2 regions of the Streptomyces sp. NPDC059037 genome follow, and region 2 is predicted to be linked to the other one. Evidence: predicted binding sites of a transcription regulator. Region 2 holds the regulator's gene; the other holds the start of a gene.
What was found. The regulator HspR, encoded in region 2, represses chaperone genes until heat shock. The targets are predictions, from matches to a motif close to TTGAGNNNNNNNNNCTCAA.

Region 1: lon (endopeptidase La) is a predicted target of HspR. The motif match lies at 14,056-14,074, and genes of this name have one in related genera.

Annotation. Positions count from the first base shown of each region.
Region 1 is NZ_JBHYIG010000131.1:6,321-22,579, forward strand. Features, by position in the region: gene ACFWY6_RS25215 (diiron oxygenase) at 1-300, shown strand, start outside; gene ACFWY6_RS25220 (TetR/AcrR family transcriptional regulator) at 347-1,075, shown strand; gene ACFWY6_RS25225 (hypothetical protein) at 1,086-1,370, shown strand; gene ACFWY6_RS25230 (NlpC/P60 family protein) at 1,521-2,657, shown strand; gene ACFWY6_RS25235 (styrene monooxygenase/indole monooxygenase family protein) at 3,057-4,292, opposite strand; gene ACFWY6_RS25240 (ATP/GTP-binding protein) at 4,353-4,982, opposite strand; gene ACFWY6_RS25245 (DUF742 domain-containing protein) at 4,963-5,367, opposite strand; gene ACFWY6_RS25250 (roadblock/LC7 domain-containing protein) at 5,364-5,867, opposite strand; gene ACFWY6_RS25255 (nitrate- and nitrite sensing domain-containing protein) at 5,876-8,647, opposite strand; gene ACFWY6_RS25260 (protein phosphatase 2C domain-containing protein) at 9,003-9,848, shown strand; gene ACFWY6_RS25265 (MarR family winged helix-turn-helix transcriptional regulator) at 9,966-10,424, opposite strand; gene ACFWY6_RS25270 (lysozyme) at 10,713-11,555, shown strand; gene lon (endopeptidase La) at 11,625-14,033, opposite strand; gene ACFWY6_RS25280 (methyltransferase) at 14,211-15,260, shown strand; gene ACFWY6_RS25285 (rhomboid-like protein) at 15,413-16,180, opposite strand.
Region 2 is NZ_JBHYIG010000127.1:11,909-25,757, forward strand. Features, by position in the region: gene ACFWY6_RS24805 (FG-GAP repeat domain-containing protein) at 1-29, opposite strand, end outside; gene ACFWY6_RS24810 ((Fe-S)-binding protein) at 165-2,474, opposite strand; gene dnaK (molecular chaperone DnaK) at 2,808-4,679, shown strand; gene grpE (nucleotide exchange factor GrpE) at 4,679-5,389, shown strand; gene dnaJ (molecular chaperone DnaJ) at 5,429-6,631, shown strand; gene ACFWY6_RS24830 (heat shock protein transcriptional repressor HspR) at 6,633-7,079, shown strand; gene ACFWY6_RS24835 (hypothetical protein) at 7,197-7,700, shown strand; gene ACFWY6_RS24840 (hypothetical protein) at 7,697-7,867, shown strand; gene ACFWY6_RS24845 (nucleoside deaminase) at 7,867-8,367, shown strand; gene ACFWY6_RS24850 (DUF397 domain-containing protein) at 8,473-8,667, opposite strand; gene ACFWY6_RS24855 (helix-turn-helix domain-containing protein) at 8,678-9,559, opposite strand; gene ACFWY6_RS24860 (ATP-binding protein) at 9,927-10,277, shown strand; gene ACFWY6_RS24865 (Uma2 family endonuclease) at 10,382-11,041, shown strand; gene ACFWY6_RS24870 (ABC transporter permease) at 11,708-13,021, opposite strand; gene ACFWY6_RS24875 (ATP-binding cassette domain-containing protein) at 13,015-13,791, opposite strand.

The DNA of each region.
Region 1 (16,259 bases), on a different contig from region 2:
CGGTACGCCCGTGAGGAGCTGCGCCGCCAGATGGTGACCGCCCCGCGCTGGTCCCAGGAGTTCACCCGCCTGACGTCGGGCGAGTTCGCGCGGATCTTCTCCATCGCCTTCATCAACCCCGAGGTGTACACGAACGTCGGCCTGGACAAGCGCGAGGCCATGGCCCAGGTGAAGGCGAGCGGCCACCGCCGCGAGGTGATGCAGACGGGGGCGAAACGCCTCACGGACTTCCTGGACGACATCGGGGTGCTCCGGGGCGCGGGGCGCCGGCTGTGGAAGAGTTCGGGGCTGCTTGCCTGAGGCCGTTTCGGGGCGCTTGTTCGAAAGGGCGGATACGCTGCGGGGCATGACCTCGCCTGCTCCCACCCGCGCGTACCGGCGCCTCAGCGTCGAGGAGCGGCGGCGGCAACTGCTCGAAGCCGCCCTGTCCCTCTTCGCGGTGCGCGCGCCGGACGAGGTCTCCCTCGACGACGTGGCGGAGGCGGCCGGGGTGTCCCGGCCGCTGGTCTACCGCTACTTCCCGGGAGGCAAGCAGCAGCTGTACGAGGCGGCACTCCGCTCGGCGGCGGACGATCTTGAGCAGTGCTTCGCCGAACCGCCGGACGGCCCCCTCACCCGGCGCCTGGGCAACGCGCTCGACCGCTATCTCGCCTTCGTCGACCAGCACGACGCGGGGTTCAGCGCGCTGCTGCAGGGCGGCAGCGTCGTGGAGACCTCGCGTACGACGGCCATCGTGGACGGCGTGCGCAGGGCGGCCGCCGAGCACATACTCGCCCACCTGGAGGTCGCGGGGGCCTCGGGCCCGCGCCTTCGGATGACCGTCCGGATGTGGATCACCTCGGTCGAGGCGGCGTCGCTGATCTGGCTAGACGAGGAGAAGCAGCCGCCGCTCGACGAGCTGCGGGACTGGCTCGTGGAGCAGTTCATGGCGGTGCTCGTCGCGGCGGCGGGCCGTGACCCGCAGACGGCGGAAGCGGTGCGAGCCGCGCTGGCCATGGAGACCTCCGACGGCCCGGCCGGGTCGCTCGCGCGCCGGGTGCTGCCCGTGGTGAGCGACGCGGCGCACCTGCTGTGACACTTGCCGGGTGAAGAGCGAAGACACCACCTTCGTCGGTGGCCCCCTGGACGGCCGCGTCCTGCCCATCCTGCTCGGCCCCACCGGCCACCCGCCCAAGGTGTACCGCGTCCCGGTCCCGGACGAGGCGGGCGGCGAGCCGACGGTGCTCGTGTACCGCCGCGTGGCCAAGGCCGCGGGGAAGCGGCTCGGCCTCCACCCGGGCTGGATCTACGAGTACGACCCCGAGGGCGACAAGCCCGGGTCAGGCCTGAAGTGGCCATGGTCAAAGCCGGAGCGCAAGCCGGAGGAGTAGCTCGGGGCAGGCAAGAGCGCCGCGCCGCGACTCCCTGGACGAGTGACCCAATTCCACCAACCCGCCCACGGCCCGGAGGCGCCCCCCGCCGGACCGGTCGATGCTCACGGTGCGGGGCGGAATGGCCGCCGCCGCGCCGGAGGTGATGGCATGTCAGGCAGGCTGCTGCGGTGGGTCGGCACGGGTGCTGCGGTCGGGGCCTTGCTGGCGGCGACACCCTCGGTGCACGCCGCCCCGGGACCGGACGGGCGCCCCGTCTCCAAGCTCCTGACGGACCTTCAGGACCTGTACCAGAAGGCGGAGGAGTCCACGGAGACATACAACGCGACCGAGGAGAAACTGAAGAAGCAACGAGCAAAGGTCACCCGCCTCAACCGCGGCCTGACCAAGGCACGGACTTCGGTGCGCGACAGCAGGGGCGAAGCGGGCCGTTTCGCCCGACAGCAGTACCAAGGAACAGGCACGACGCAGTTCTCCCCATACGTACGCCTCCTCCTGGCCCGCAACCCACAGCAGGCGCTGGACCAGGGCCATGTGATCGGCCGGGTCGCGGCGGAACGGGCGGCGGCGGTGAAGCGGCTCGTAGGGGGCGAGAAGAGGGCGGCGGAGCTGACAGCAACGGCGAAGCGAGCCTACGAGACCCAAGTGGCCCTGGCCGCCCGGCAGAAGAAGGAACGGGACACCGTCCAGGGCCAACTCAAAGAGGTCGAGGAACTGCTGGCCTCCCTCACCCCGGAGCAGCTGGCGGACCTGGCGAAGGCGGAGGAGTCGGGTACGGCAGAGGCCCAGCGCAAACTCATGGCATCCGGAGCCTTGAGCGGTCCCGCGCCGACGACGGCACCATCCCGACGCGGGAACTCGGCCCTCGACTACGCGGTCCGCCAGATCGGCAAACCGTACAAGTGGGGCGCGGAGGGCCCCAAGTCGTACGACTGCTCGGGCCTGACATCAGAGGCATGGGCGTCAGCCGGCAAGGAAATCCCGCGAACATCACAGCAGCAGTGGGCGGAACTCCCCCACATCCCGCTCCGAAAGCTCCGCCCCGGCGACTTGATCGTCTACTTCCCCAAGGCGACGCACATCGCCATGTACCTGGGCGACGGCATGATCATCCAGGCCCCCCGCCCGGGTTCAAAGGTCAAGGTCTCCCCCATCGCATCGAACCCCATCCTGGGCGCGGTCCGCCCGGACCCGAACTCAAAGGCAATGCGCGACTACACCCCACCGAAGCTGCCGCGCGGGGCAAGGGAGGGGAGCGATGCGGGGATGGCTACGGGTCGGCCTTGATGATTGCGCGGCCGGTCCGGTGGTGTTCTGACACAAGGGGGGCGCGCGCCACTTCGAAACACAACTTTCCCAAAGTAGCTTCCCCACACCCCCCTGCCCGGGGCTGACGAACCGCGCACCCCTCCACCTCACGGCACGCTGCGACGAACTAGTCCGCACCCGGCCGTGAAGCCGGATGACCCATCCCCGCAGTCCCGTGAGCCCCGCTTCGTGGCCGCCCGGTCAATTCGCTTCTCGCGGTGGAGGGACGGGTGTCAAGGGTGGAGCGCAGCGGAATCGGCGCAGCCGACGCGACGAAGGAGCGCCCTTTACACCCGGCCCGGAACCGCCAACCTCGGGACAACCGGGCGGCCCCGGCGCCAATCAAAACCCAGGCCCGCCAAAGCCCCCCGCCAAGGGCTACTCACCCGCCAACGAGGCCAGATACGCCCCCGTCTTCTCCGGCTCATAGAAGAAGTTCTCGAAGTCCGCCGGATCGTCGAAGCCGTTCGCGAAACGATCCGCCGCCGGCTGCAACTGCCCCGCCGCACCAATCAGGTTCAGAATGTGCTCCGGCGGCGGCGCCAACATCGCGTTCGTCCACTTCGTGACATGCTGCGCCATCTCCCAGTACCGGTCGAACGTGGCCTGCATCCACGCCTCGTCGAACTCCTTCTCACCGTTCTCGATGATCGAGGCAAGGTACGAAGCGGCGCACTTGGACGCCGAGTTGGAGCCCTGCCCCGTGATCGGGTCGTTGGCGACGACCACGTCGGCGACCCCCAGAACCAGCCCTCCACCCGGCAGCCGCCCGATCGGCTTGCGCACGGTCGGGGCGTACCGCCCGCTCAACGTGCCGCCCGCATCCGTCAGTTCGACCTTCGTCGCCCGCGCGTACTCCCACGGCGTGAACTTCTCCAGCAGCTCCAACGTCAGCGCCAGGTGCTCGGAGGGGTCCTTCACACCCTGGAAGACGTCCAGGGGGCCGCCCGGAATGCCCTCCCAGAAGAGGATGTCCGCACGCCCGGACGTCGTCAGCGTCGGCATGACGAAGAGTTCGCCGACCCCCGGCACCAGGTTGCACCGCACCGCGTCGAACTCGGGGTGCTCGGGGCGCGGTCCCATCCCGTGCACGTACGCGACAGCAAGGGCCCGCTGCGGCGTGTCGTACGGAGAACGCGAGGCGTCCCGCTCGAACATCGAGACCAGCTCGCCCTTGCCCGCCGATACGAGCACGAGGTCGTACGTCCGGGAGAAGTAGTCGAGGTCCGAGACCGCCGCGCCGTGAATGACCAGCTGGCCGCCCCGCTGCGCGAACGTCTCCATCCAGCCCGCCATCTTCACGCGCTGGTCGACGGACTGGGCGTACCCGTCCAGCTTGCCCACCCAGTCGATGACGCGGGAGTAGTCCGGACCGGCGACCGAGACGCCGAGGCCCTCGATCTTCGGGGCCTGGGACTCCCAGAAGTTGGCCTGTATGTCGCGCTCGTGCTGCAGCGCCGTGTCGAACATGCACTGCGTGGACATGACCCGGCCGGACCTGACCTCGTCCGCCGTGCGGTTGGACATCAGGGTGACCTCGTACCCCTGAGACTGGAGTCCGAGGGCGATCTGGAGCCCGGCCTGACCGGCTCCGACGACGAGTATCTTCCGCATACGGCTGCGTCTCCTACGTACTGAACTAAAAAGAGAAAAGGAAGAGTTGGGGGGGCGGGGCTATTCGGGGGTTGCCTCTAGGGCGTGCCCCACCAGCGCGAGCAGTGACTCGATCACCGATATCCGCTGCCGCGCATCCATGATCAGCACCGGTATGTGCGGCGGAATCGTCAGCGCCTCACGGACATCCGCGGGCTCGAACTCCTCGGTGCCGTCGAAGTGGTTGACGGCCACGATGTACGGGAGCCCACAGCTCTCGAAGTAGTCGAGCGCCGGGAAGCAGTCGGGCAGGCGGCGGGTGTCCGCGAGGACCACCGCGCCGATCGCGCCGCGCACCAGGTCGTCCCACATGAACCAGAAGCGCTGCTGTCCCGGCGTACCGAAGAGATAGAGCACCAGGTCGTCGTCGAGCGTGATCCGGCCGAAGTCCATCGCGACCGTGGTCGTGGTCTTGTCCGGGGTCGACGTCAGGTCGTCGGTGTCCTCGCTCGCCTGCGTCATCAGCGCCTCCGTCTGGAGGGGCGTGATCTCGGAGACCGCGGTGACCAGGGTCGTCTTGCCGACGCCGAAGCCGCCCGCCACCACGATCTTCGTCGCGATCGGGGCACGGGTGCGGTCCGTCTGCCAGGCCTGCAGGTTTTCGTCCGGGTCGGGGCCCGGGTGCCGGAGTTCAGAGACGGCGGAGTCCACTGAGCACCCTTTCGAGCAGTGCGCGGTCCGGCTGTCCCGGGCCGTGGCCCGTTCCGTACACGCGGATCTTTCCCTGGTCTGCGAGGTCGCTGAGCAGTACGCGGACCACGCCGAGCGGCATCTTCAGGAGCGCGGCGATCTCCGCGACCGTACGCATCCGGCGGCAGATCTCGACGATGGCCCGCAGCTCCGGCATGACGCGGGCGGTGGCGTTGCCCTGCGGCAGTTCGCGACGCTCCTCAGGAGCTTCGAGCGCGGCCACGAACGTCTCGACGAGCAGGACGTGGCCGAAGCGGGTGCGGCCGCCGGTGAGCGAGTACGGGCGTACTCGGGCGGGTTTGCGAGCGGCGCCCCGCTGGGGCAGCTTGCCGGGCTTACTGCTCATCGGACGCTCTCCATCGACTGGCGCAGCTCACTGCGGAGTTCGGGGGTGAGGACATGCCCGGCACGGCCGACGAAGAGCGCCATGTGGTACGCGACGACGCTCATGTCGCAGTCCGGGGTCGCGTGCACGCCGAGCAGCGAGCCGTCGCTGATCGACATGACGAAGAGGCTGCCCTCTTCCATCGCGACGACGGTCTGCTTGACCGTTCCGGCGTCCATCAGCTTGGCGGCGCCGATACAGAGCGAGCCGAGACCGGAGACGATGGTGGCGAGGTCGGCGCTCGACCCTTTGGGCCCTGAACTGTTGTCCACCGCCTCCGCGTTGTTGCGCGCGGGGTCGGAGGAGAGGAGGAGCAGCCCGTCGGAGGAGACCACCGCGACCGAAAGGAGACCTTGCACCTCCTCGACGAGATTCGTCAGCAGCCAGTGCAGGTTGCGGGCTTCGCTGCTCAGGCCGAACCCGGTGGCGGTACCGCCGGCGGGCGAACTGGGCGAGCGCATGGGCGCAGTCAACTACTTGCCTCCTCGACTGAATCCCCCTTGTTTTCGGTCTCTTCGGTACGTTCGTTCAGCTCGGCCGCTACGTCGCGACGGCCGCTGATGGCTCCCTGGTGGAAGCCCCCGAGACGCTTGCGCAGCGCTTCGGCGTCGACGGAGCCACTGCGCGCCTTGGGCACGGTGGGCTCGGGCGCGGTGATCTTCGGCGTGCGCTTGGGCAGCCCCTTGTCGGTGACCCGCTCCCACTTGGGTCCGGCGGGGGCTTCCGGGGCAGGCGCGGCCTCCTGCTCGGCCTCTGCTTCCGGCTCCTCAGGCGCCTCCGGAGGGGCAAGCTCCAGAGTCGTCTCAGCCGAAACCGCAGGTTCAGCCTCGGCGTCCTGTACAGCCACCTCCGCAGCGGCGATCAGCGGATCAGCCGCAGAGGAAGACCGCCCCGGCAACACATTGGAGTTCGCCTCGGCCTCCGAGCCCGGAAGATGCACCGCAGGCGCCGCCCCGGCGACGGGAACCCCCACCGGCGGCGCGGCGACAGCCGGCGCCGCCGCGAGGATCGACTTGGGCAGTACGACGACAGCGGCGACACCCCCCTGCTTCTGCTCGCGCAAGCGAACCCGCGCCCCGTGCCGCGCGGCGAGCCGCGCCACGACGTACAGACCGAGCCCGAGCCCGTCCCCGCTCTCCTGGTCGTACGCGTCGTCGGGACGGAACTCCGCGAGACGGGAGTTGAGCTCCGTCATCCGGTCGGGGGTGACCCCTATGCCCTCGTCCTGCACGGAAAGCATGACCTCGCCGCTCTCCAGGAGCCATCCGGAGACCTCGACGGAGGCGTCCGGCGGCGAGAACGACGTCGCGTTCTCAAGGAGCTCGGCGACCAGGTGACTGATGTCGTCCGCGGCGAAGCCCGCGACATGCGCGTGCGGCGGCAGCGTGGCGATGCGCACCCGCTCGTACCGCTCGATCTCGGAGACCGCGGCGCGTACGACGTCGACGAGCGGGACCGGACCGGGGTGCTGGTGGCCGTGCTCGGCACCGGCGAGGACCAGCAGGTTCTCGCTGTGGCGGCGCATGACCGTGGCGAAGTGGTCGAGCTTGAAGAGCGTGGCCAGGCGGTCGGGGTCCTGCTCGCGGTCTTCCAGGTTCTCGATGACGGCGAGCTGGCGCTCGACCAGGCCGAGCGTGCGCAGCGCGAGGTTCACGAACGTGCCGTGGATGGACTGCCGCACCCGCTCCAAGTGGGCGGCGGCCTCGGCCAGTTCGGCACGGAGCGTCGCGCGCTCGTCGGCCATGGACGTGCGCTGCCCGATGAGGTGCTTGCGGTCCGCTTCGAGGGTGGTCAGCCGCTCGGTGAGGGCGGCCGCGTGGCCGTGCAGCGCGTTGACGGACCGTACGACCTGGGCGAACTCGTCGTCGCGGCCGGTGAAGCGGATGGGTTCCTGCGGCGCGGGCTCGGTGGCGAGGCGGGCGGAGCCGAGGCGCAGGACGGCGAGCGGGCGGGTGAGCGTGCGGGCCATCGCCATGGTGACGCCGACCGCGACGAGCAGCGTGACGCCGATGAGCGCGACACGGATCTCCAGGGCCGTGACGTCGTCGTCACGCAGCTGGGCGAGGTCCTTGGTGCGCTTGACGGTGAGCGAGGACTCGGCGCCGCGCATCATCTCGATGCGGGCGGAGAGCGCGGCGTCGATCTTCTTGCTGTCGTAGCGGAGCTCGGCGGTGGAGAGCGTGGGCTGGTCGGTGAGCCGGGAGAGGTACTTCTCGGCCGTGGTGACCTCGGTGCCCGTGACCGTCGAGTCGTACGTCGCGCGGGCGCGTTCCGTGGCCGTGTCCCGGAAGTCCGCGACGGCGGCCTGCTCGCGGACGTCGGCGCGCTGGGCGGCGGCGCTCAGCGCGTCGCGGGTCTTGCTGCCGGCGGATGACTCGTCGACGACCGTGGTGGGCAGGCCGGTGACCGGGTCGACGGTGGTGCTCGTCTCCGTGGTGCGGGGCACGGCGAGGGCGGCGAGGAGCAGGCCGCGGGTGGCGGCGGCCTGTTCGACGGCGTGGTCGAGGTCGGCGAGCGCATAGCCGCCGGAGGCCGCGCGGGGCGGTGTCCGCTCGGCGAGTTCGCGGGTCAGCGCGTGCAGTTCGGTGATGACGTCCGAGTACGCCGTGTGCGCTTCGAGAGCACTGCTCTTGCCGGTGAGCGCCGCTCTGCGTACGGCGGCGATGTCGGCGAGGTCGCGGCGCAGACCGGCCGGGGCGTCCGCCGAGCGCAACTCGTCGATCTGGCGGTCGACGCGGGCGCTGCGGCTCTCGGAGAGCCCCTTGCCCCCCTTCGGGCGGCCCGCGGCGATGTACGAGGTGACCTCGTCGCGCTCGTCGGCGAGGGAGTGGCTCAGCGAGACGGCCTGCTGAGTGCGCTCCGCGAGGGTCACAAGATCCTGGGCGTCGCTCAGTTGCCCGGAAGCGGCCACGACGGCGGGCGCTCCGGCCCCGGCGATCGCGGCGGCCACGACGGCGACGGCGACGATGAGCCGGTTGCGCACGCGGGCGGTGGGCTTGGAGTTGACGGGTTTGGAGTTGACGGGTTTCGCGGGCTGCGCGGCGCCGTCGTCGGCGCTCTTCGCACCGTCAGGAACCGTCGCACCGGGGGTCTGCTCGCTCGCCGCGGGCTCTCCCGCCGTGGGCTCGGGCGAGCGCTCGCGCGCCCGCTCCGTAGGGGTGGTCGCGCCCGGCGTGGCCCCGTCAGAGGCCGTCTGCTTGCCTTTGCGCCGAGGCCGCATCTTCTGCACCGGTGCTCGCATTCTTGTTTTTCGTCTGCCCATGGGCCCGGATGACGATCCGTCAGTGAACGCGCCCCCGGTACGGCTCCTGACCCTTTCAGTGCCGATGAGTGGCGGACGCGCATCGCCTGCCTGGCCACCCGAAGGAGTGAACATCGGCGGGGAGTTGGCGAGCAAGTCCCGAGTTGAATCAAATGCCCCGGCCACGGTGTGCCGGTTGGACGTCGCCCGCAGGCTTTGGCAGGATGCGCGGCCACACGCCGCCGGAAGCGATCATTCCGACTGAAATCCGGCGCCTGACCTGCTGGTCCGGGCCAATCCACGGCCATGTGCGACCCCTTGGTGACCTTGTGAAGGCCTCGTGCAGACTGGCTGAATGCGCATCGAACTCGCCACCGAGCCCGGCGACCCCACCCGCCCCAATGAGGACTATGCCGCGGTCATGCTTCCCGCAGCGGGACAGGGCGGTTCACTCGTCCTCCTGGACGGGGTGACTCCGCCCGCCGGAGACGACGGCTGTCTGCATTCCGTCCCCTGGTTCACAGCGCGACTCGGCGGCGCACTGGGCGAACTGTCCGTTTCACGGCGGGATATGACGCTCGTTGAGATCCTCGCGACGGCCATCAAGCGCACCGCAGACACACACATCCAAACCTGTGACCTTTCTCACCCGCGCACGCCTCAGGCCACGGTGGTTCTGGTGCGTTGGGACGACGAGCGGGTCGAGCACCTGGTCCTGTCGGACTCCGCACTCCTGGTGGCGGCCCCCGACGGCCGGGTCACGGCGGTGCTCGACGAGCGCCTCGCGCACCTCCCGCCGGCGATCCGGGAGCTGCGCGACACGGTCCGCGCCCTGCCGCGCGGCTCGGCGGAACGGGAGGCCGCGGGCCGCGAGTACGGCGCCGCGGTCGAGGCCCTGCGCAACGCGGAGGGCGGCTTCTTCACGGCGGCGGCCGACCCGTCGGCGGCGGCACGCGCGATCACCGGCTCCTCACCCCGCACAGCGGTGACGGCGGTGGCGGCCCTGACGGACGGCGTCGGCCGCTGGGTCGAGACGTTCCGCGAGGGCAGCTGGCAGGAGTGCTTCGACCTCCTGCGCAAGGAGGGCCCGCAACACCTGGTGGACCGGGTGCGCGACCTGGAGCGCGCGGACCCGGAGGGGACGACGTTCCCGAGGGGCAAGCGGCATGACGACGCGGCGGCGGTGTACGCGGAACTCTGAGACAGGGGCGCCCCGTAAGGGGCGCGGGGAACTGCGCGACAAGCCACGACGCACCCGCAGCGAAAAACGCACCCCACCGAGCCCAAAGCTCCCCCGCAGAATCCCGCCACCCCCCGGCTACCCCTCGGCGGACGAATTCAACTGATGCAGCAGCCGGGCAAGCTCGGCAACCTCGGCCCGGTCCCACCCCGCAAGCTGCCGCACATACCGCTCCCGCCGCCCCGCCCGCACCGTACGGAACCGCGCGCCGCCCTCCTCGGTGAGGTGAACCAGCCACGCCCGGCCATCCGCGGGGTCCGGCTCCCGGGCCACCAGACCCAGTTCCTCGAGCGCCCGCAGCTGACGGCTCATCGTCGCCTTGCCCACGCCGATGTAGGCGGCGAGATCCGTGGCACGCTGCGGACCGGAGTCGTCGAGGCAGACCAGAAGGCCGTACGCGGCGGGCTCCAGGTCCGGATGGACCTGGCGGGCCATCTCGCCGGACGAGGCGCGGGCCCGGCGCAGCAGGAGGGTCAACTCCCGCTCCAGGGAGAGGAACTCGCGGTCGACACCGCTCTCGTGCAATTCAGCACCCATGGCCCGCTTCTTTCCGGAAAGTGAAGGTTTCCGCCCCGCACGGCGGCCGCCACGGCGGGACCGGCGAGCGCCCGCCCATTGCCGCAGCTCGGCCAGTATTTCGTACGGCCGCGCCGCACCGTGCCGCGGACACCGCCGCAGGAGTAGACCAACGGCAGCGTCCGAGCCCTCTTCCCAGCCGCGGGTCTACGTGCGTAGCGTCATTGCTGACATGTTCACACCATGACATGTCGACAGGTCCCCCCACGAGCTCCATCGAGCTCAATCGAGGCCTTCGGAGGCACGAACATGCCCGTGCACAGACCCGGAACGCCCCGCCGCTCACGCTGGTCAGCGGCCGGAATCCTGCTATCGGTCCTCTCCGCCCTCTCCCTCCTCATCACCCTGCCCGGCGCCGCACAGGCCGCCGGCGGCGATGACGTACCGGCCCGCGGCTCCGCCCGCATGGGCCAGGGCGTCATCGAGCACGACGGGCAGGGCAGCCTGCCGCCCAGTGGCGACGCCGTCCAGACCGAGGGCGTCGACGTCAGCAGCCACCAGGGCAACGTCGCCTGGTCGACCCTCTGGAACAGCGGCGTGAAGTGGGCCTACGTCAAGGCCACGGAAGGCACGTACTACAAGAACCCCTACTTCGCCCAGCAGTACAACGGTTCGTACAACGTGGGCATGATCCGGGGCGCCTACCACTTCGCGACGCCCGACACCTCCAGCGGCGCCGCCCAGGCCAACTACTTCGTGGACAACGGCGGCGGCTGGTCCCGCGACGGCAAGACGCTGCCGGGCGCGCTGGACATCGAGTGGAATCCGTACGGGGCGGCCTGCTTCGGCAAGTCCCAGACCGCGATGGTCACCTGGATCCGGGACTTCCTGAACCAGTACAAGGCGCGCACCGGTCGGCATGCGGTGATCTACACGGCCACCAGCTGGTGGAAGCAGTGCACCGGCAACTACGGCGGCTTCGCCGTCAACAACCCGCTGTGGATCGCCCGTTACGCCAGCGCGCCGGGTGAACTCCCGGCCGGCTGGGGCTTCTACACGATGTGGCAGTACACCTCGTCGGGCCCGACGGTCGGGGACCACAACAAGTTCAACGGTGCCCTCGACAGGGTGGTGGCGCTCGCCAACGGCTGAGCGACGCGCATGACGTGAGCGGGCCCGGGACCCCTCGCGGGGCCCCGGGCCTCTAACCGGCCTCCTCCGTCACGCGGCGGCCGGAACCCTCACCTCGGCCTCGGTCAGGGCCAGTTCGAGCACCTGGCGGACATCCGTCACCGGGTGGACGTCCAGCTTCTCCAGGATCTCCGCCGGGACGTCGTCCAGGTCCGCCTCGTTCCGCTTCGGGATGATCACCGTGGTGATCCCGGCGCGGTGCGCGGCAAGCAGCTTCTGCTTGACGCCGCCGATCGGAAGCACCCGGCCGGTCAGCGAGACCTCACCGGTCATGGCCACGTCCGTACGGACCAGGCGCCCGCTGAGCAGCGAGGCGAGGGCGGTCGTCAGCGTGACGCCCGCGCTCGGCCCGTCCTTGGGCACCGCGCCCGCCGGGAAGTGGACGTGCACGCCCCGCTCCTTCAAGTCGCCGACGGGCAGCTCCAGTTCGGCGCCGTGCGAGCGCAGGAAGGAGAGCGCGATCTGTGCCGACTCCTTCATCACGTCGCCGAGCTGACCGGTGAGCGTGAGCCCGGAGGCCCCGGTCTCCGGGTCGGCGAGCGACGCCTCCACGAAGAGCACGTCACCGCCCGCTCCGGTGACCGCGAGCCCGGTCGCGACACCCGGCACCGCCGTGCGCCGCTCGGCCGGGTCCTGCGCGGACTCGGGCACGTGGTGCGGCCGCCCGATGAGGCCCCGCAGGTCCTCGTCCGTGACGGTGAACGGCAGCTCCCTGTCGCCCAGTTCGTGCTGCGCGGCGACCTTGCGGAGCAGCCGTGCGACGGACCGCTCCAGGTTGCGTACGCCCGCTTCGCGCGTGTACTCACCGGCGAGCCTGCGCAGCGCGCTCTCGTCCAGGACCACCTCGTCCTTGTCCAGGCCCGCCCGCTCAAGCTGGCGCGGGAGCAGGTGGTCGCGGGCGATGACGACCTTCTCGTCCTCGGTGTACCCGTCGAGCCTGACCAGCTCCATGCGGTCGAGCAGGGCTTCCGGGATGGCCTCCAGGACGTTGGCGGTGGCGAGGAAGACGACGTCGCTCAGGTCCAGTTCCACCTCCAGGTAGTGGTCCCGGAAGGTGTGGTTCTGCGCCGGGTCGAGCACTTCGAGGAGGGCGGCGGCCGGGTCGCCCCGGAAGTCGGACCCCACCTTGTCGATTTCGTCGAGGAGCACCACCGGGTTCATGGACCCGGCTTCCTTGATGGCCCGCACGATCCGTCCGGGCAGCGCCCCCACGTACGTACGACGGTGGCCGCGGATCTCCGCCTCATCGCGTACGCCGCCGAGCGCGACCCGCACGAACTTGCGGCCCATGGCGTGCGCGACGGACTCGCCGAGCGAGGTCTTGCCGACGCCGGGCGGGCCGACGAGGGCGAGCACGGCACCGCCGCGACGGCCGCCGACGACACCAAGTCCCCTGTCCGCACGCCGCTTGCGCACCGCCAGGTACTCGGTGATCCGCTCCTTCACGTCCTGCAGGCCCGCGTGCTCGGCGTCGAGGACGTTCTGGGCGCCCTTGATGTCGTACTCGTCCTCGGTCCGTTCGTTCCACGGCAGTTCGAGGACGGTGTCGAGCCAGGTCCTGATCCACGACCCCTCGGGCGACTGGTCGCTGGACCGCTCCAGCTTGTCGACTTCCTTCAGGGCCGCCTCACGGACGTTCTCGGGGAGGTCGGCGGCCTCGACGCGGGTGCGGTAGTCGTCGGACTCCTCGCCCTCCTGCTCGCCGTTGATCTCGCGCAGTTCCTTGCGTACGGCGTCCAGCTGACGCCGCAGCAGGAACTCGCGCTGCTGCTTGTCGACGCCTTCCTGTACGTCCTTGGCGATGGACTCGGCGACGTCCTGCTCGGCGAGGTGCTCGCGCAGCTGCTCGGTGGCGAGCTTCAGACGGGCCGCCGGGTCGTCGGTCTCCAGGAGCCGGACCTTCTGCTCGGTGGAGAGGAAGGGCGAGTATCCGGAGTTGTCGGCGAGCGCGGAGACGTCCTCGATCTGCTGGACGCGGTCCACGACCTGCCAGGCCCCGCGCTTCTTCAGCCAACTGGTGGCGAGCGCCTTGTACTCCTTGACCAGCTCGGCGACGGCACCCGGAAGGGGCTCCGGCACGGTCTCGTCGACCTTGAGCCCCTCCACCCAGAGCGCCGCACCCGGCCCGGTCGTCCCGGCGCCGATCCGCACCCGGCCGCGGCCGCGGATGAGCGCGCCGGGGTCGCCGTCGGAGAGCCGCCCGACCTGCTCGACCGTGCCGAGGACACCGGTCGCCGCGTACGTCCCGTCGATCCGCGGAACAAGAAGGACCTGCGGCTTGCTGCCACTGCCACTGGAGCGGGCCGCCGCCTGGGCGGCCTCCACCGCGGCTCGTACATCGGTGTCGGACAGGTCGAACGGAACCACCATGCCGGGCAGGACAACCTCGTCGTCGAGCGGCAGCACGGGCAGAGTGAGCGGTGTGGACGTCGAAGCCATGATCTCCCCTTCGGCATTCAAGTTGAGCTTTACCGACTCAATGCACATGAGTCCTTGAATGTTCCCCCGGGCCTGTTCGCTGTGAGCGATCGACTCCTGAGACGGCTGATCTCAGGGGTTACGTGCGCCGAGGGGTCCGGGGATCGTGAGGGAACGCGACTCACACAGGAGACCTACGTGGACACAGTGGACACATCCGGGAGCGGCAACGGCGAGACGGGCGCGCCCCAGCTGGACGTGGCGGGCGAGCTGACGGAGCACGCGCTGGGGCACCTGTTCTCGGCCGCACTGCGCACGGCGGCGAGCTGCCGGATAGCCGATCACCTGGCGTCGGCCCCGCGCACTCCGGACGAACTGGCCCCCCTGACCGACACCGACGCGGGGCAATTACGCCGCGTCCTGCGCTATCTCGCCACGCGCGGCATCTTCCGCGAGGACGAGGCGGGGGCGTTCCACCTCACGCCGGTCGGGGACGCGCTGCGCACGGACGTACCGCACTCCCAGCACGCGATGGTCATGATGCTGACCGAGGAGACGTTCCAGCGGACCTCGGCGGGCCTTGAGGAGACGGTCCGCAAGTCGGGCCCGTCCTTCGAGCGGATCTACGGAAAGCCGTTCTTCGAGCACCTGGCGACCGATCCCGCCCTGCGGAAGCTGTTCGACGACGGCATGACGTCGTTCTCGGCCCCGGTCAACGAGGTGGTCGCCGAGACGTATCCGTTCCCGGAGCGGGGCACCGTGGTGGACGTGGGCGGCGGGCGCGGCGGTCTGCTGCTGAGCATCCTGCGCCGGCACCCCGGCCTTACGGGGGTCCTCTTCGACCAGGCGCCTGCCGTGAGCCGCCACGTCCTGGGCGAGGACGAGCTGAAGGGCCGCTGGCGGGCGGAGAGCGGCGACTTCTTCGCCGGAGCCCCGGAGGGCGGCGACATCTACGTGATCAAGCACGTCCTGCACGACTGGCCGGACGACGCCTGCCTGCGCATCCTGCGCAACTGCCGCGCCGCGATGGCACCGGGGGCACGCGTCCTGATCGTCGACGCGGTGCTGCCCGCGGGGAACGATCCGCACCCCGGCAAGGCCCTCGACGTGGCGATGGCCGCGGTCGTGGACGGCAAGGAGCGGACGGAGGAGGAGTTCACGCGGCTCCTGGGCGAGGCGGGGCTCAGGGTGACGCGGACCCTTCCCACCAGGGCGTTCCCCTCCGTGGTGGAGGCGGTGGCCGCTTAGCGGTGCGGGTACGTCGTGGCTGGTCCCGCGGGGCTGATGCAGCCCCGCAAGGGGCGCGGGGCTGTATCGACATGCGGCTCCGCCGCGTGGGCGCGACCAGCCACGACGCGCCCGCAGGCGAGTACGGCGACAGGCTTCGGCAGGGATCCCCATCAAGCCGCGCGGCGCCACCGCCGCACCAGCGGCCACGTCGCGACGCCGATCAGCAGGGCAAGGAGGTGGCCCCAGTTGGTCAGCGGATCGGTGAACGCGAGGAGATCGTCGACCAGCATCCCGCCGAAGGCAGCAAGCACCAGCCACCGCAGCCACGGCCGGAAGAGCCCGGCCAGTGCCCCGATGCTCGCCGCGACGCCGAAGCTGATGCCGTAGTCGAGGCGGTGCAGGGAGCTCTCCGGCAGATGGCCCGCGAGGACCGAGAAGCCGACCGGGATCTCGGTCGCCAGGGTGGCGACGACATGCCCGAGCAGGAAGACCCCCGCGGTGCGCAGCGCGCCGATGCGGCGCTCCAGGCCCGTCAGGACGAGCAGGAACCCGATCGCGTACGGCGATGCGATGCCGCCCGCGATCCACAGCGCGCTCGCGAGGAGGACCAGCAGCGGCTGCTGCATGAGGTGCGCGACGTCCGTGCTGGACCCCTGGTGCAGGGCCGAGACGAAGGCGGGGTCCGCGTACCGGGTGAGCAGCGAGGTGCCGGCGAGCACGACGGCGTACCCGAAGGTGAAGGGCGTACCGGTGGGGGTCGGGAGCAGTCGCCAGGGACGCAGCCTGCGCCACGCGGACGCGGGGCCGGCCGGGGCCTCCGGCGCCGGACCGCCTGGAGCGGCCCGCGTCACGGGTCCCCTTTGTCCCGGGATGCCGTCCAGCGCGGGGCGGACCGTCTCCTCGGGTGCCGCGGGGACAGCCGTCGAACTCCGGTTCACGGTGCGGCGCTCCTTCCGTCACGCCCACCCAATGCTGATCTTTCGGGCGCTGTCTATGACCGGCGCCACGTGAGACGCG
Region 2 (13,849 bases):
CCGCGTCTGTCGCTCCGTATGCCCACCATCAACCCTGACCTCGACCGCCCCTTGAGACAACAACCTGCACAACAACCTGCACATGATGCTCCCGTTCCGGCAGGACGCAACAGGCCGGTCCCGCCTGCAAGGGCGGAACCGGCCTGAAACGCTGGCAGCGGGAGCTACTTCACCGGCTCGGGCTCCGGCTCGTCCGCGGTCTCCTGCGAACCCGCCGGGTCCACCGGCGTCTTCACGGATTCCAGGAGCAGCTGCGCGACGTCCACGACCGTGATCGACTCCTTGGCCTTGCCGTCGTTCTTCTTGCCGTTGACCGAGTCGGTCAGCATGACGAGGCAGAACGGGCAGGCGGTGGAGACGATGTCCGGGTTGAGCGAGAGCGCCTCGTCGACACGCTCGTCGTTGATGCGCTTGCCGATCCGCTCCTCCATCCACATCCGCGCACCACCGGCGCCACAGCAGAAGCCGCGCTCCTTGTGGCGGTGCATCTCCTCGTTGCGCAGGCCAGGCACCTTGCCGATGATCTCGCGAGGAGGCGTGTAGATCTTGTTGTGGCGGCCCAGGTAGCAGGGGTCGTGGTACGTGATGATGCCCTCGACCGGGGTGACCGGGACCAGCTTGCCCTCGTCGACGAGGTGCTGGAGCAGCTGCGTGTGGTGGATGACTTCGTAGTCGCCGCCGAGCTGCGGGTACTCGTTGCCGATGGTGTTGAGGCAGTGCGGGCAGGTCGCGACGATCTTCTTCGCCGTCTTCGGCTTGGCCGACTCGGGCGTGACCTTGCCGTCGTCGTCGAGCTCCTCGCCGAACGCCATGTTCAGCGCCATCACGTTCTCCTGGCCGAGCTGCTGGAACAGCGGCTCGTTGCCCAGGCGGCGTGCGGAGTCACCGGTGCACTTCTCGTCGCCGCCCATGATCGCGAACTTGACGCCTGCGATGTTGAGCAGCTCGGCGAAGGCCTTCGTCGTCTTCTTGGCGCGGTCCTCGAGGGCACCCGCGCATCCGACCCAGTAGAGGTACTCGACCTCGGTGAGGTCCTCGATGTCCTTGCCGACGACCGGCACCTCGAAGTCGAGCTCCTTGAGCCACTCAAGGCGCTGCTTCTTCGCCAGGCCCCAGGGGTTGCCCTTCTTCTCCAGGTTCTTGAGCATCGTCCCGGCCTCGGACGGGAACGCGCTCTCGATCATCACCTGGTAGCGGCGCATGTCGACGATGTGGTCGATGTGCTCGATGTCCACCGGGCACTGCTCGACGCAGGCGCCGCAGCTGGTGCAGGACCACAGGACGTCGGGGTCGATGACGCCGCCCACGGCGGAGCCGTTGATGGATACAGCCTCGGCGGTGCCGATGAGGGGGCGCTCGGCCTCCGCGAGAGCGGCGGCGGGAACGTCCTTGAGCTGCTCCTCCGTCGCCTTCTCGTTGCCCTCCATGTCCTTGCCGCCGCCGGCGAGCAGGTAGGGGGCCTTGGCGTGCGCGTGGTCGCGCAGCGACATGATCAGGAGCTTCGGGGAGAGCGGCTTGCCGGTGTTCCAGGCGGGGCACTGCGACTGGCAGCGGCCGCACTCGGTGCACGTACTGAAGTCGAGCAGGCCCTTCCAGGAGAACTGCTCGACCTGGCTGACGCCGAACACGGCGTCGTCGGCCGGGTCCTCCCAGTCGATCGGCTTGCCGCCGGACGTCATGGGCTGCAGCTCACCGAGGGTGGTGGAGCCGTCGGCCTCGCGCTTGAACCAGATGTTCGGGAAGGCGAGGAAGCGGTGCCAGGCGACACCCATGTTGGTGTTGAGCGCGACGACGATCATCCAGATGAAGGACGTCGCGATCTTCAGCCCCGCGAAGAAGTACGTGAGGTTCTGCAGCGTCGAGACGTCGAGGTTCTGGAACGCCGAGACCACCGGGTACGAGATGAAGAACGACGCCTCGTAGCTGTCGACGTGGTGCTGGGCGCCCTCCAGGGCGTGCAGCATGAAGATGCAGACGCCGACGATGAGGATGACGGCCTCGACGAAGTACGCCTGGCCCTTCTTGGAGCCCGCGAAGCGGGACTTGCGGCCCGGCTTGTTGTCGGGCTTGCTCAGCTGCCGGATGACGATCAGCGTCAGGATGCCGACGACCGTCATCGTGCCGATGAACTCGACGAACATGTTGTACGGCGCCCACTCACCGATGATCGGCAGCATCCAGTCGGCCTTGAAGAGCTGGCCGATGGCGTTGACGATCGTCAGGAGCAGCGAGAAGAAGCCCACCGCCACGAACCAGTGCGCGACACCGACGATGCCCCAGCGGTTCATTCGGGTGTGGCCGAGGAACTCCTTGGCCACCGTGATGGTGCGCTGCACGGGCTGGTCGGTGCGGGTGCCGGCGGGCACGTTCTGACCGAGCCGCATGAACTGGTAGATCTGCACGATGGCTCGGCCGAACAGCGCGACGCCGACCGCGATTAGGACCAGCGACACGATGATCGCGGCGAGTTGCATTTGGGGGCTCCTCGGGCCTGCGAGGCGAACTATTACTAAGCGGTAACTTATGCAGTCCGTCTGAGACTACCCACTTACTCAGCCGCACTGTAGCCAGCCCAACGGTGATCTGCGTCGCTCAGGCAACCCTGCGTTGCGGCTTCGCTGGGGCCGACGCCTTTCCGCGGGCCGGCTGTGGCTGGTCGCGCAGTTCCCCGCGCCCCTTCGGGGCACGGTTGCGCGTAAGGGGAGGATAAGAGTTGAGCGGCCTCGACTCAGCTCTGTTGACTCCGGCGAAGCGTTCGTGCACTCTTGAGCCAGATCCACTCAAGTAGTACCTCTGGAGGAATCGAAATGGCACGTGCGGTCGGCATCGACCTGGGCACGACTAACTCTGTCGTCAGCGTTCTTGAAGGCGGCGAGCCCACCGTCATCACCAACGCCGAGGGCGCCAGGACCACGCCGTCCGTCGTCGCCTTCGCGAAGAACGGCGAGGTGCTGGTCGGCGAGGTCGCCAAGCGCCAGGCGGTCACCAACGTCGACAGGACCATCCGGTCGGTCAAGCGCCACATGGGCACCGACTGGAAGGTGGACATCGACGACAAGGGCTTCAACCCCCAGCAGATCTCGGCGTTCATCCTGCAGAAGCTGAAGCGCGACGCGGAGTCGTACCTGGGCGAGAAGGTGGCCGACGCGGTCATCACCGTCCCGGCGTACTTCAACGACTCGGAGCGCCAGGCCACCAAGGAGGCCGGCGAGATCGCGGGCCTGAACGTCCTGCGCATCGTCAACGAGCCGACGGCCGCCGCCCTGGCGTACGGCCTCGACAAGGACGACCAGACGATCCTCGTCTTCGACCTCGGTGGCGGCACCTTCGACGTGTCCCTCCTGGAGATCGGCGACGGCGTCGTCGAGGTGAAGGCCACGAACGGCGACAACCACCTCGGTGGTGACGACTGGGACCAGCGCGTCGTCGACTACCTGGTCAAGCAGTTCAACAACGGCCACGGCGTGGACCTCTCCAAGGACAAGATGGCGCTCCAGCGCCTGCGCGAGGCGGCCGAGAAGGCCAAGATCGAGCTGTCCTCCTCCACGGAGACCTCGATCAACCTGCCGTACATCACGGCGTCCGCAGAGGGCCCGCTGCACCTGGACGAGAAGCTCACGCGCGCCCAGTTCCAGCAGCTCACGTCCGACCTTCTGGAGCGCTGCAAGACGCCGTTCCACAACGTCATCAAGGACGCGGGCATCCAGCTCTCCGAGATCGACCACGTCGTTCTCGTCGGTGGCTCGACCCGCATGCCCGCCGTCGCGGAGCTCGTCAAGGAGCTGACCGGCGGCCAGGACGCCAACAAGGGCGTGAACCCGGACGAGGTCGTCGCCATCGGCGCCGCGCTGCAGGCCGGTGTCCTCAAGGGCGAGGTCAAGGACGTCCTGCTCCTCGACGTCACCCCGCTGTCCCTCGGTATCGAGACCAAGGGCGGCATCATGACGAAGCTCATCGAGCGCAACACGACCATCCCGACGAAGCGCTCCGAGATCTTCACGACGGCCGAGGACAACCAGCCGTCCGTGCAGATCCAGGTCTACCAGGGCGAGCGCGAGATCGCGGCGTACAACAAGAAGCTCGGAATGTTCGAGCTCACGGGCCTGCCGCCGGCCCCGCGCGGTGTCCCGCAGATCGAGGTCGCCTTCGACATCGACGCCAACGGCATCATGCACGTGACCGCGAAGGACCTGGGCACGGGCAAGGAGCAGAAGATGACCGTCACCGGCGGCTCCTCGCTGCCGAAGGACGAGGTCGACCGCATGCGCCAGGAGGCCGAGCAGTACGCGGACGAGGACCACAAGCGCCGCGAGGCCGCCGAGTCCCGCAACCAGGGCGAGCAGCTCGTCTACCAGACGGAGAAGTTCCTCGCGGACAACGCGGACAAGGTCCCCGGTGACGTGAAGACCGAGGTCGAGTCCGCCGTCGAAGAGCTGAAGGAGAAGCTCAAGGGCGAGGACACGGCGGACATCCGCACGGCCACCGAGAAGGTCGCGGCCGTCTCCCAGAAGCTGGGCCAGGCCATGTACGCGGACGCTCAGGCCGCCCAGGGTGCCGAGGGCGCTGCCCCCGGTGCCGAGGGTACCGAGGCCCCGAACATGTCCAAGGAAGACGACGTGGTCGACGCCGAGATCGTCGACGACGAGAAGCCCGGTGACGCGAAGGGCGGCGCCGCCTGATGACCGAGGAGACCCCGGGCCTCGGCGGCGAGAACGCCGAGCAGCCCGACGTCCCCTCCGGCGCCACCCCTGATGACGCGGCGCCGAAGGCCGCCGAGCCCTCCATCGCGGAGGGCCCGGCGGCCCCGGCCGGGGACGCAGCAAGCAACAAGACGTCCGCTCAGGACGTGGGTCTGACCGCCCAGCTGGACCAGGTGCGCACCGCGCTCAACGAGCGCACGGCGGACCTCCAGCGGCTGCAGGCCGAGTATCAGAACTACCGCCGTCGGGTGGAGCGGGACAAGGTGACGGTCAAGGAGATCGCCGCGGCGAACCTCCTGTCCGAGCTCCTCCCGAGCCTCGACGACATCGGCCGCGCTCGTGAGCACGGCGAGCTGGTGGGCGGGTTCAAGTCGGTGGCGGAGTCTCTTGAGACGGTCGTCGCCAAGATGGGCCTGCAGCAGTTCGGCAAGGAGGGCGAGCCCTTCGACCCGACGATCCACGAGGCCCTGATGCACTCGTACGCACCGGACGTCACCGAGACGACCTGCGTCGCGATCCTGCAGCCGGGATACCGGATCGGCGAGCGCACCATCCGCCCCGCGCGGGTGGCCGTCGCCGAGCCGCAGCCGGGCGCGCAGCCGGCCAAGGGTGACACCGAGGCCGCTGCTTCCGCGGACTCCGCCGATGTGGCGGAGGACAAGGAGACCGGTGGCCCGGACGAGGGCTGACCTGACCGTGTTGGTGAAGCGAGAGGAGGGACGTCGGGGATGAGCACGAAGGACTTCATCGAGAAGGACTACTACAAGGTCCTCGGCGTCCCCAAGGACGCCACCGAGGCCGAGATCAAGAAGGCGTACCGGAAACTCGCCCGCGAGAACCACCCGGACGCCAACAAGGGCAACGCCAAGGCGGAAGAGCGCTTCAAGGAGATCTCCGAGGCGAACGACGTCCTCGGGGACCCCAAGAAGCGCAAGGAGTACGACGAAGCGCGTGCTCTCTTCGGCAACGGCGGCTTCAGGGCCGGCCCCGGAGCGGGCGGCGGCGGCTCGTTCAACTTCGACCTGGGCGACCTCTTCGGAGGCGGCGCCCCGGGCGGCGGTGGAGCGGGCGGTGCCGGCGGCGGCTTCGGCGGCGGTCTCGGTGACGTCTTCGGGGGCCTGTTCAACCGGGGCGGTGCGGGTGCCGGGACCGGCACGCGTACGCAGCCCAGGCGCGGCCAGGACATCGAGTCCGAGGTCACGCTGAGCTTCACGGAGGCGGTGGACGGGGCCACGGTCCCGCTCCGCATGTCCTCCCAGGCGCCCTGCAAGGCCTGTTCCGGCACCGGCGACAAGAACGGCACACCGCGCGTGTGCCCGACCTGCGTCGGCACGGGCCAGGTCTCGCGGGGCGGCGGCGGAGGCTTCTCCCTCACTGACCCCTGCGTGGACTGCAAGGGCCGCGGCCTGATCGCCGAGACCCCCTGCGAGGTCTGCAAGGGCTCGGGCAGGGCGAAGTCGTCGCGCACGATGCAGGTGCGCATTCCGGCCGGCGTCAGCGACGGCCAGCGCATTCGCCTGCGCGGCAAGGGCGGCCCCGGTGAACGGGGCGGTCCTGGCGGCGACTTGTACGTCGTGGTCCACGTCGACGCCCACCCGGTCTTCGGCCGCAAGGGCGACAACCTGACGGTGACGGTTCCGGTGACGTATCCGGAGGCGGCACTGGGCGGCGAGGTCAAGGTGCCGACGCTCGGCGGGCCCCCGGTGACTTTGAAGTTGCCGCCGGGGACCCCGAACGGCCGTACGATGCGGGCGCGCGGGAAGGGCGCGCTCCGCAAGGACGGCTCGCGAGGCGATCTGCTTGTGACGGTGGAGGTCTCCGTACCGACATCGTTGAGCGAGTCGGCGAAGGAAGCGCTGGAGTCCTACCGCAAGGCGTCTGCGGACGACGATCCGCGGGCAGAACTGTTCCAGGCCGCGAAGGGAGCATGAGATGGACGGCCGTCGTCGAAATCCCTACCAGTTGACCGATGAGACGCCGGTCTACGTCATCTCGGTCGCGGCACAGCTGAGCGGGCTCCACCCGCAGACGCTGCGCCAGTACGACCGCCTCGGCCTGGTCTCGCCCGACCGCACGGCGGGCCGGGGCAGGCGCTACTCCGCCCGCGACATCGAACTGCTGCGCACCGTCCAGCAGTTGTCGCAGGAGGAGGGCATCAACCTCGCCGGCATCAAGCGCATCATCGAGCTGGAGAACCAGGTGGCGGCACTCCAATCCCGTGTCGCGGAGCTCTCCTCGGCCGTGGAGGGAGCCGCCGTCGCCATGCAGCAACGTGAAGCGGCGGTGCACGCCTCGTACCGTCGCGATCTCGTCCCGTACCAGGACGTGCAGCAGGCGAGTGCGTTGGTGGTGTGGCGGCCGAAGAGGTCGCCGGAGTAGTCGGTAGGTTTCGTAAGCTCTGTAGGGGCCGGGAGGTGTAAACCACCTCCCGGCCCCTACGCGCTGTTTCACGGGTTCCTCAGATTGCACAGGTTTCACAGGGGGAGTTGAACTGCCATGGCCATGGTGGGGTTGTTCTGGATCGCCGAAGGCGACGTGTACGTGGGCGCGAAGCCGTCGGGCCTGGCGGCGGGCGTACGGCTGACTCCGGAAGGGGTGCTGGCCCTGGGCGACGGCCAGTCCCGCGTCTGGCCCTGGGAGGACGTACAGGCGCTGAGGGTGGAGAACGCCCCGGTGAAGTCCCTGAAGCGCCACGTGGGCACGCTGGTGGACATGGCGCTGACGGTGGGCCTCGGCGGCGGCGACGAGGCGCCGACGATGACCCTCTGGGTGACGGACGCGGATGGCGACACGGACCTGATGGTGTACACGGCGGCGGCATCGGGCTACTCCCAGACGGAGTACGACCTCTCCCGCGAGTTGCTGACCCGCCTGACGGAAGGCGCGGGCACCCTGCTGACGACGCTGGCGGCGATGGCGGAGTGGGGGCGGGCGCGAGAGGGCGGCTCGCCGCGGGCGGCGGAGCGCGAGGGGCTGCTGCGGGAGTGGGTCGCGGCATGAGCTCGCCCGCGTTGCCCGAAGGAGAGGACGCCGCCCGCTACCGTCGCCTGTACGCGCTTGCAGAGGCGCGCGAGCTGGTCGCCGAGGGGGCGCTGGACACCGATGTGCTCCTGCGATGCCGGGCCGCCGACCACGAGGAACTGCTGCGAACCTGGACGGAGTCGTGATGCCGGACCTGAACCCGACCCCGCCGACCGAGACGGACTTGCGGCACCTGCGCCGCTGCGTGGCCCTGGCGAGGCAGGCCCTGGAAGCGGGCGACGAACCCTTCGGCTCGCTGCTGCTCTCGGCGGAGGGCAAGGTCCTGTTCGAGGACCGCAACCGTGTGGCGGGCGGCGACCACACCCGCCACCCGGAGTTCGAGATCGCCCGCTGGTCGGCGGAGCATCTCTCCGTGCGGGAGCGGGCTTCGTCGACGGTCTACACCTCGGGTGAACACTGCCCGATGTGTGCGGCGGCGCATGGCTGGGTGGGCCTTGGCCGGATCGTGTACGCGGCGTCGTCGGCGCAGCTGGTGACGTGGCTGACGGAGTTCTCGGCCCCGCCGGGCCCGGTGGCGGCTTTGCCGATCCGGGAGGTGGTGCCGGGGGCGGTGGTGTCGGGGCCGGCGCCGGAACTCTCCGATGAGATCAGGGAGTTGCATCGGAGGCTGCATGCGGGCGACTGAGGTTGGGTGCGGCTGAGCTGCCGGGGGTGCAACCTCCCTGCGCTGCGGGGCGCCGCCTCGTCCCCACCCAGCCGGGCGCCCTGCCCGAGGGGGCCGGTGGCGGGCTCAACCCTGGTGCGGGGCCTGGTGTTTGAGGTGGATGAGGAGGGCGGTCAGTTGGGCGGGGGCCGCGGTCAGGACCTCGTGCGGGGTGTCGCTCTCGCGGAGGTGGATCGTTCCGCCGGGGCCGCAGGCGAGGTGGAGACACTCTCCCTGCGGTCCTCCGCTGAACGATGACTTCTGCCAGGTCAGTTCCGGCATCCGAACCTCCCTAGAGGGTGTAGAGCAGGTGCTGGATGAGGGCCAGCGAGTCCTTCACTGAGTGTGCTTCCGGGGCCAACGATACGTCGATGGGGGCGAGGGCGTGCTCGGCGAGACGCTCGAAAAGCGTGCCGTAGTGACGCAGGCTGGCTCCATCTCCCAAGTACTGGACACCGATGGGGTGTTCGAGTACGAGGGTTCCCAGTTCGGGAAGCGCGGGGATGACGTGGACGAAGTTGCCGCTGAGGGCGGCGTACGCCTCTGATGTGAACGGATAGACCTGGATGGTCACGTTCGGCAGGCGTGACAGCTCGATGAGGCGCAGCAATTGCCCGCGTGCCACCTCGGTGCCGCCGAACCGCATGTGCAAGGCCGACTCGTGAATGACGGCGTGCACGGATGGCGGGTGCTCGCGGGTCAGGACGTGCTGTCGCTCAAGCCGGAAATCCAGGGCTTCTTCGATGCGGTCGAATCCCAGACCCGGGCTGGCAAAGATGGCCCGCGCGTAGTCGGCCGTCTGGAAGAGGCCCGGGATGAACAGGGACTGGTGCATCCGCAGGGCCGTGGCGCCGGACTCCAGTTCTGCCAGGTTGAGCGCGCGCTGCTCCATGGGCTTCTTGTACTCGCTCCACCAGCCTTTGCCGGTTGCTTCGGAGAGTGTGACAAGGGCTTCAATGTACGCCTGATCAGTGCACCCGTAGAGATGACAGAGCTGGCGGAGTCGCGCCGTGAGGACGGTCGTCTTGGCTGTCTCGATCTGGCTCAGCTGTCCCCGGCCCATGCCGACCCGCTCGGCGGCTTCCCCGGCGCTCAATCCTGCCTGCTCGCGCAGTTGTTTGAGCTCGGAGCCGAGCCGCCGCTGGCGTTCGCTGATAACGGTGCGCAGTCCCATCTGCCTCTCCCGGGTGGTGTCTTCAAAGTCTGTCCAGCGTAGGGGAGTTGGTCCACCGAGATTGCCGATTAGGTTGTCAATTGACGCCTAGCTGCCCTACCGTGAGTGTGCATCCAGTAGCTCACTGGAATCACTCAACTCCCCCTGCCCATAAGCCGAAAGGCACCCGAGCCCCCGCAGGGGCACGCACTCGGGCAGCGCCATCGCCCGGCGAGGGGCACCCTCACTCATCTCCGGACGGGAGAAGGCCATGCCCGCAGACGGTCCCCGCGCACCTCACCGAGCAACCCAACTCACCTACGACTACAGCCTGTTCGCCCCGGCAGATTCGACATCCCCAAAGATTTGCCGAGACTTCGTACGAACAGTGCTCCGCACGCTCGACCGCGAGCCCCTGGTGATGCCGGCGACCCTCTGCACCTCGGAACTCATCACGAACGTGCACCTGCACACCAAGGGCTCCGCGATGCTCCGCATCCTGCTGACCCTCACCCGCCTGCGGGTAACGGTCTTCGACGAGAGCCCGGATCCACCGGTGGTGACCCACCCGGCGGCGGGCGCCGCCGCCTGCTGGGGCCGGGGCATGGCCCTGGTCGCGGAGCTCGCCGATGCGTGGGGCGTGGCGGACGACAGGGCGGGGCGGTATGCGAAGGGGGTGTGGTTCGAGCTGGGCGGGGCCGAGGGCGGGGAACCGTTCCGCCCTCACGGCATCGGATGACCGGAGGCCGTTTCCCCAGGTCGGCCCAGTGAACGTACAGACCGTGATCGCGTTGCTTGTGCCGCGAGGACGCCAAGCCCACACTGGAAAGGAGGTGCGCCACCATGACCGCTCTTGCAGCTGAGAGGCCCGAGACCATGCCTGACAGCAGGACTGACTCAGTCCCGTCCGCGACCGGTCTGTCGGAAGACGACGAGGTGCTGTGGCAGGCATGGAAAGCGATGGAACTCCCCGAGGGCTACCGCGCTGAAATCATCGAGGGAGCCATCGAGGTGTCGCCGACTGGTCGCTACTCACACACCGAGACCATCAACCTGCTCCGGGACGAACTGGTGATGTTCCTGCGCGGCGGTGACTTCGTCGTGCGCAATGACGGAAACGTCATCCACGAGGGGCAGGTGTGGATCCCTGACCTCTACATCGGGCCGAAGGACAGGGATCGGTACCTGACGGACGACGGCCTCGGCGTCACGGCCGCAGCGGTCCGTCTCGTCGTCGAGGTCGTCTCCCCCGGAAAGCGCAACCAGGACCGCGACCGAGTGAAGAAGCGCCGCGAGTACGCCCGTGCGGGGATCCCCGTCTACGTCATCGTCGACGACTATGACGCTGAGGGCACCGTCACCGTCCTGACCGAGCCGCAGCCCGCGAATGCCGACTGGGTCGGCGTCCACCGAGTCCCGTACGGGACAGAGGTCACGATCCCTGAGGGGCCGGCGAAGGGGTTCACGATCACTGAGGTGATCACGGGGGCGCGGCGCGGTTAACCCTGCCGTCTGGTTGGCCGGCAGCCTCATCTGCTGGAGGCGCCTCTAGCGCGCGGAATCGTGATCACGTCACGAGCTCTGCGGGAGAAGGTTTTCACCCGCCAGGGAGTTGCTGCGTTTGCAGCGACTCCGACAGTCAGAGCAATTGCGACAACAGCCCAACTGAAGAGGTCATGTCCCGGGTTAGCCGTCCAGTCCCACCAGTTGAGGGGGTACCAGACCAGAAAGAGCACCGAAGTCAGAGGGATGACCCAGCCGAGTTGCTGCCCCAGCGACCTGGCAGACAGGAGGGCGAGGCCGAGCCAGATCAAGACGGACCGGACGAAGACGATTCCGGATTCCGGCCCGTTGGCGAGAGCCTCAGTGCCGAAGGAGAAGGCGCAAACCGTCAATGTCAGTGCGGTGCAATAGACGACGCGAAGTCGGTGCATCGTGGATGCACCCATTTCGTCATGCGCCGACATAGCCCCGCCCAGAGCTGCGGTAAGGAAGACGGCCGTCAGCAGAGGAAGCTCTTGCCGGTAGGGCACACCCGTGGTGAGTCCTCCGCTACCGATGGACGGAAGTGCGATGTTGGCACCACCGAAGAACGCTGATAGCAGGGCAACAACTGCCGTCCCAATAAGGACTGCTCCGCCCCGGTGGACTCTGGCATAGCGGAACAGGTCAGGGCCAATCATCAGGCTTGCACCAAGAGCTTTCACGAAGAAGATAGCTACGCTCCTGAGCGACCCAGGCCCGCTGCTCGGCCGAAGGCATCCGAGCAGCCTTGGCCGCCTCGCGCTGGGCGGTGCCGACCCCTTCGACGTGGAGTCCCTCGTCGGCGTCGGCCGGGTCCTGGTCCATGGCCCGGTACTCAAGCCATAGGTGGATGTTGTCACTGGCCTGCCACGCCCGGCGCTCCTTTTGAGGCGGGCGACACCGGCCGAACGACGCCGTGAACACCTGGTCCGCCATGGCAATTGCCGCGGTGCGTACGTGTCCTTCGGCGATGTCGAACCCTCGGTCTCCCAGATCGGTCCGTTGCAGCCCGAACTCGTGGAATTCGTCGGGTACTTTGATCCAGGTCTGAGTGGTCTGACTGGTGTGATCAAAGTGCTTTGCCATGCGAGTCAGCTCTGGCAGGTACTTTCGGTGCTCGGGCCAGACGCACACTCGTGGGGCATTCCCATCGGCACGGTCGCACAGCGGCGTGGTCGCCGAAGCCGGACGGTCCACGCGCAGTTCGCCGGCGGCCGGAGCTGCGGCCAGTGCGGCAAGGGAAAGGGCCACAGACCCGACAGCAACTCCGCGTATGTGTCGTGGCAGTTTCCGATGCGGCATCTGGCGCTCGGCGCTCTTCATCCTCAGCGGCGGTGCCGTCACTGCCAGCGTTGCGAGGGCGAGGGCGCACAGTAGGCGAACGGCGACCGGCAGCGGACGCATGTAGGTGTCCGGCGGCCCCGCGAGGACATTGAATTTGAACGGCAGGGACAGCATGCTGATGAAGCAGCCCAGCGCACAAACGATGGGCGTGAATGCGGCCGAGGGCCACCAGCGACCCGCCAGATGTCCCACGGACGCGAAGATGATCAGGGTCGAGGCGCCGAGCAGGAGGTAGGACGGCCACAAGAAGCCCGGTCCTGCATCTGCGAGCGAGACGGCTGCTGCGGTAAGGCACCCGACCCCGTACGCAAGGAATCCGAGCGTGAGGGTGGCTGCCAGCCTGGCGGCCTCGATCCGCCAGCCCGGCCGGGCGGCTGCGAGGAGGAACTCGGGCATCCCTGCCCGGGAGGAACGCCCGGCCTGCCAGGCGGAAACACCGGCGAGAACGGGCCCCAGGAAGAGCGTCACGATCTGCGCCGCCACGCTTGCCTCGGGCCACACGCCGATCCAGTACTGGGAACGCCCGAAGAGAACCAGCAGGTCCACGGCAATCATCAACGGGAAGGCGGTCAGCAGGGGAGAGCGTCGCAGCTCGATGCGGTAGGCGTTCAGCATGCGGCTTCCTCGGCCGGCCCACGGGTGCCCAGGACAGTCATATAGCCGCGCTCCAGCGCGCTGTCTCCCGGAGCTTTCGGTGTGGACAGTTCTGCGAGTTGCTGGGGTGTACCGCTGTGGACCACCTGGCCATCGCTCAGTACGAGGACGGCGTCACAGGCGGCGCCCACGTCCTCCACCAGGTGCGTACTGAGCACAATCGCAGCCCCGGCGCGGGCGAGGGAACGAATGAGGTCACGAAAGTCGAGGCGCTGTGCAGGGTCAAGGCCGACAGTTGGCTCATCGAGCAGGAGCAGGGAAGGAGAACCGACGATGGCCGCGGCGATCCCGGCACGACGCAGCATGCCACCGGAAAGTGTCTTCATGCGGTCGCGGGCCCGGTCGGTCAGTCCAACGGCAGCCAGTGCCTGTTCGGTTGCCGACTTGGCTTCCTTGGAAGGTACTTCACGCAACCAGGCGCAGTAGCTGACGAAATCGGTGAGGGAGAACGCCGGGTAGAAGCCGAAGTCCTGCGGGAGGTAGCCGATGCGACGACGAACTCGCCGGGCGTCCCTTTCGCTGGTGACGGGCTCGCCGAACAGCTCAAGGCCCCCGCTCTTCGGCGGCGCGATCGTGGCGAGGGTACGGAACAGCGTCGTCTTTCCTGCTCCGTTGGGACCCAACAGGCCAGTGACGCCAGGCTGGATGGACAGGTCGAGATCCTCGATGATGAGTCGGCCCCTGTAGCCCTGCGCGAGGGCCGTCAACCGGGCGACGGGATAAGTCGTCATAGGTAGGATTCCCAAAATGCGGGGTGGGCCCGCCGTAGTGGCGGGCCCACCGTAGCGC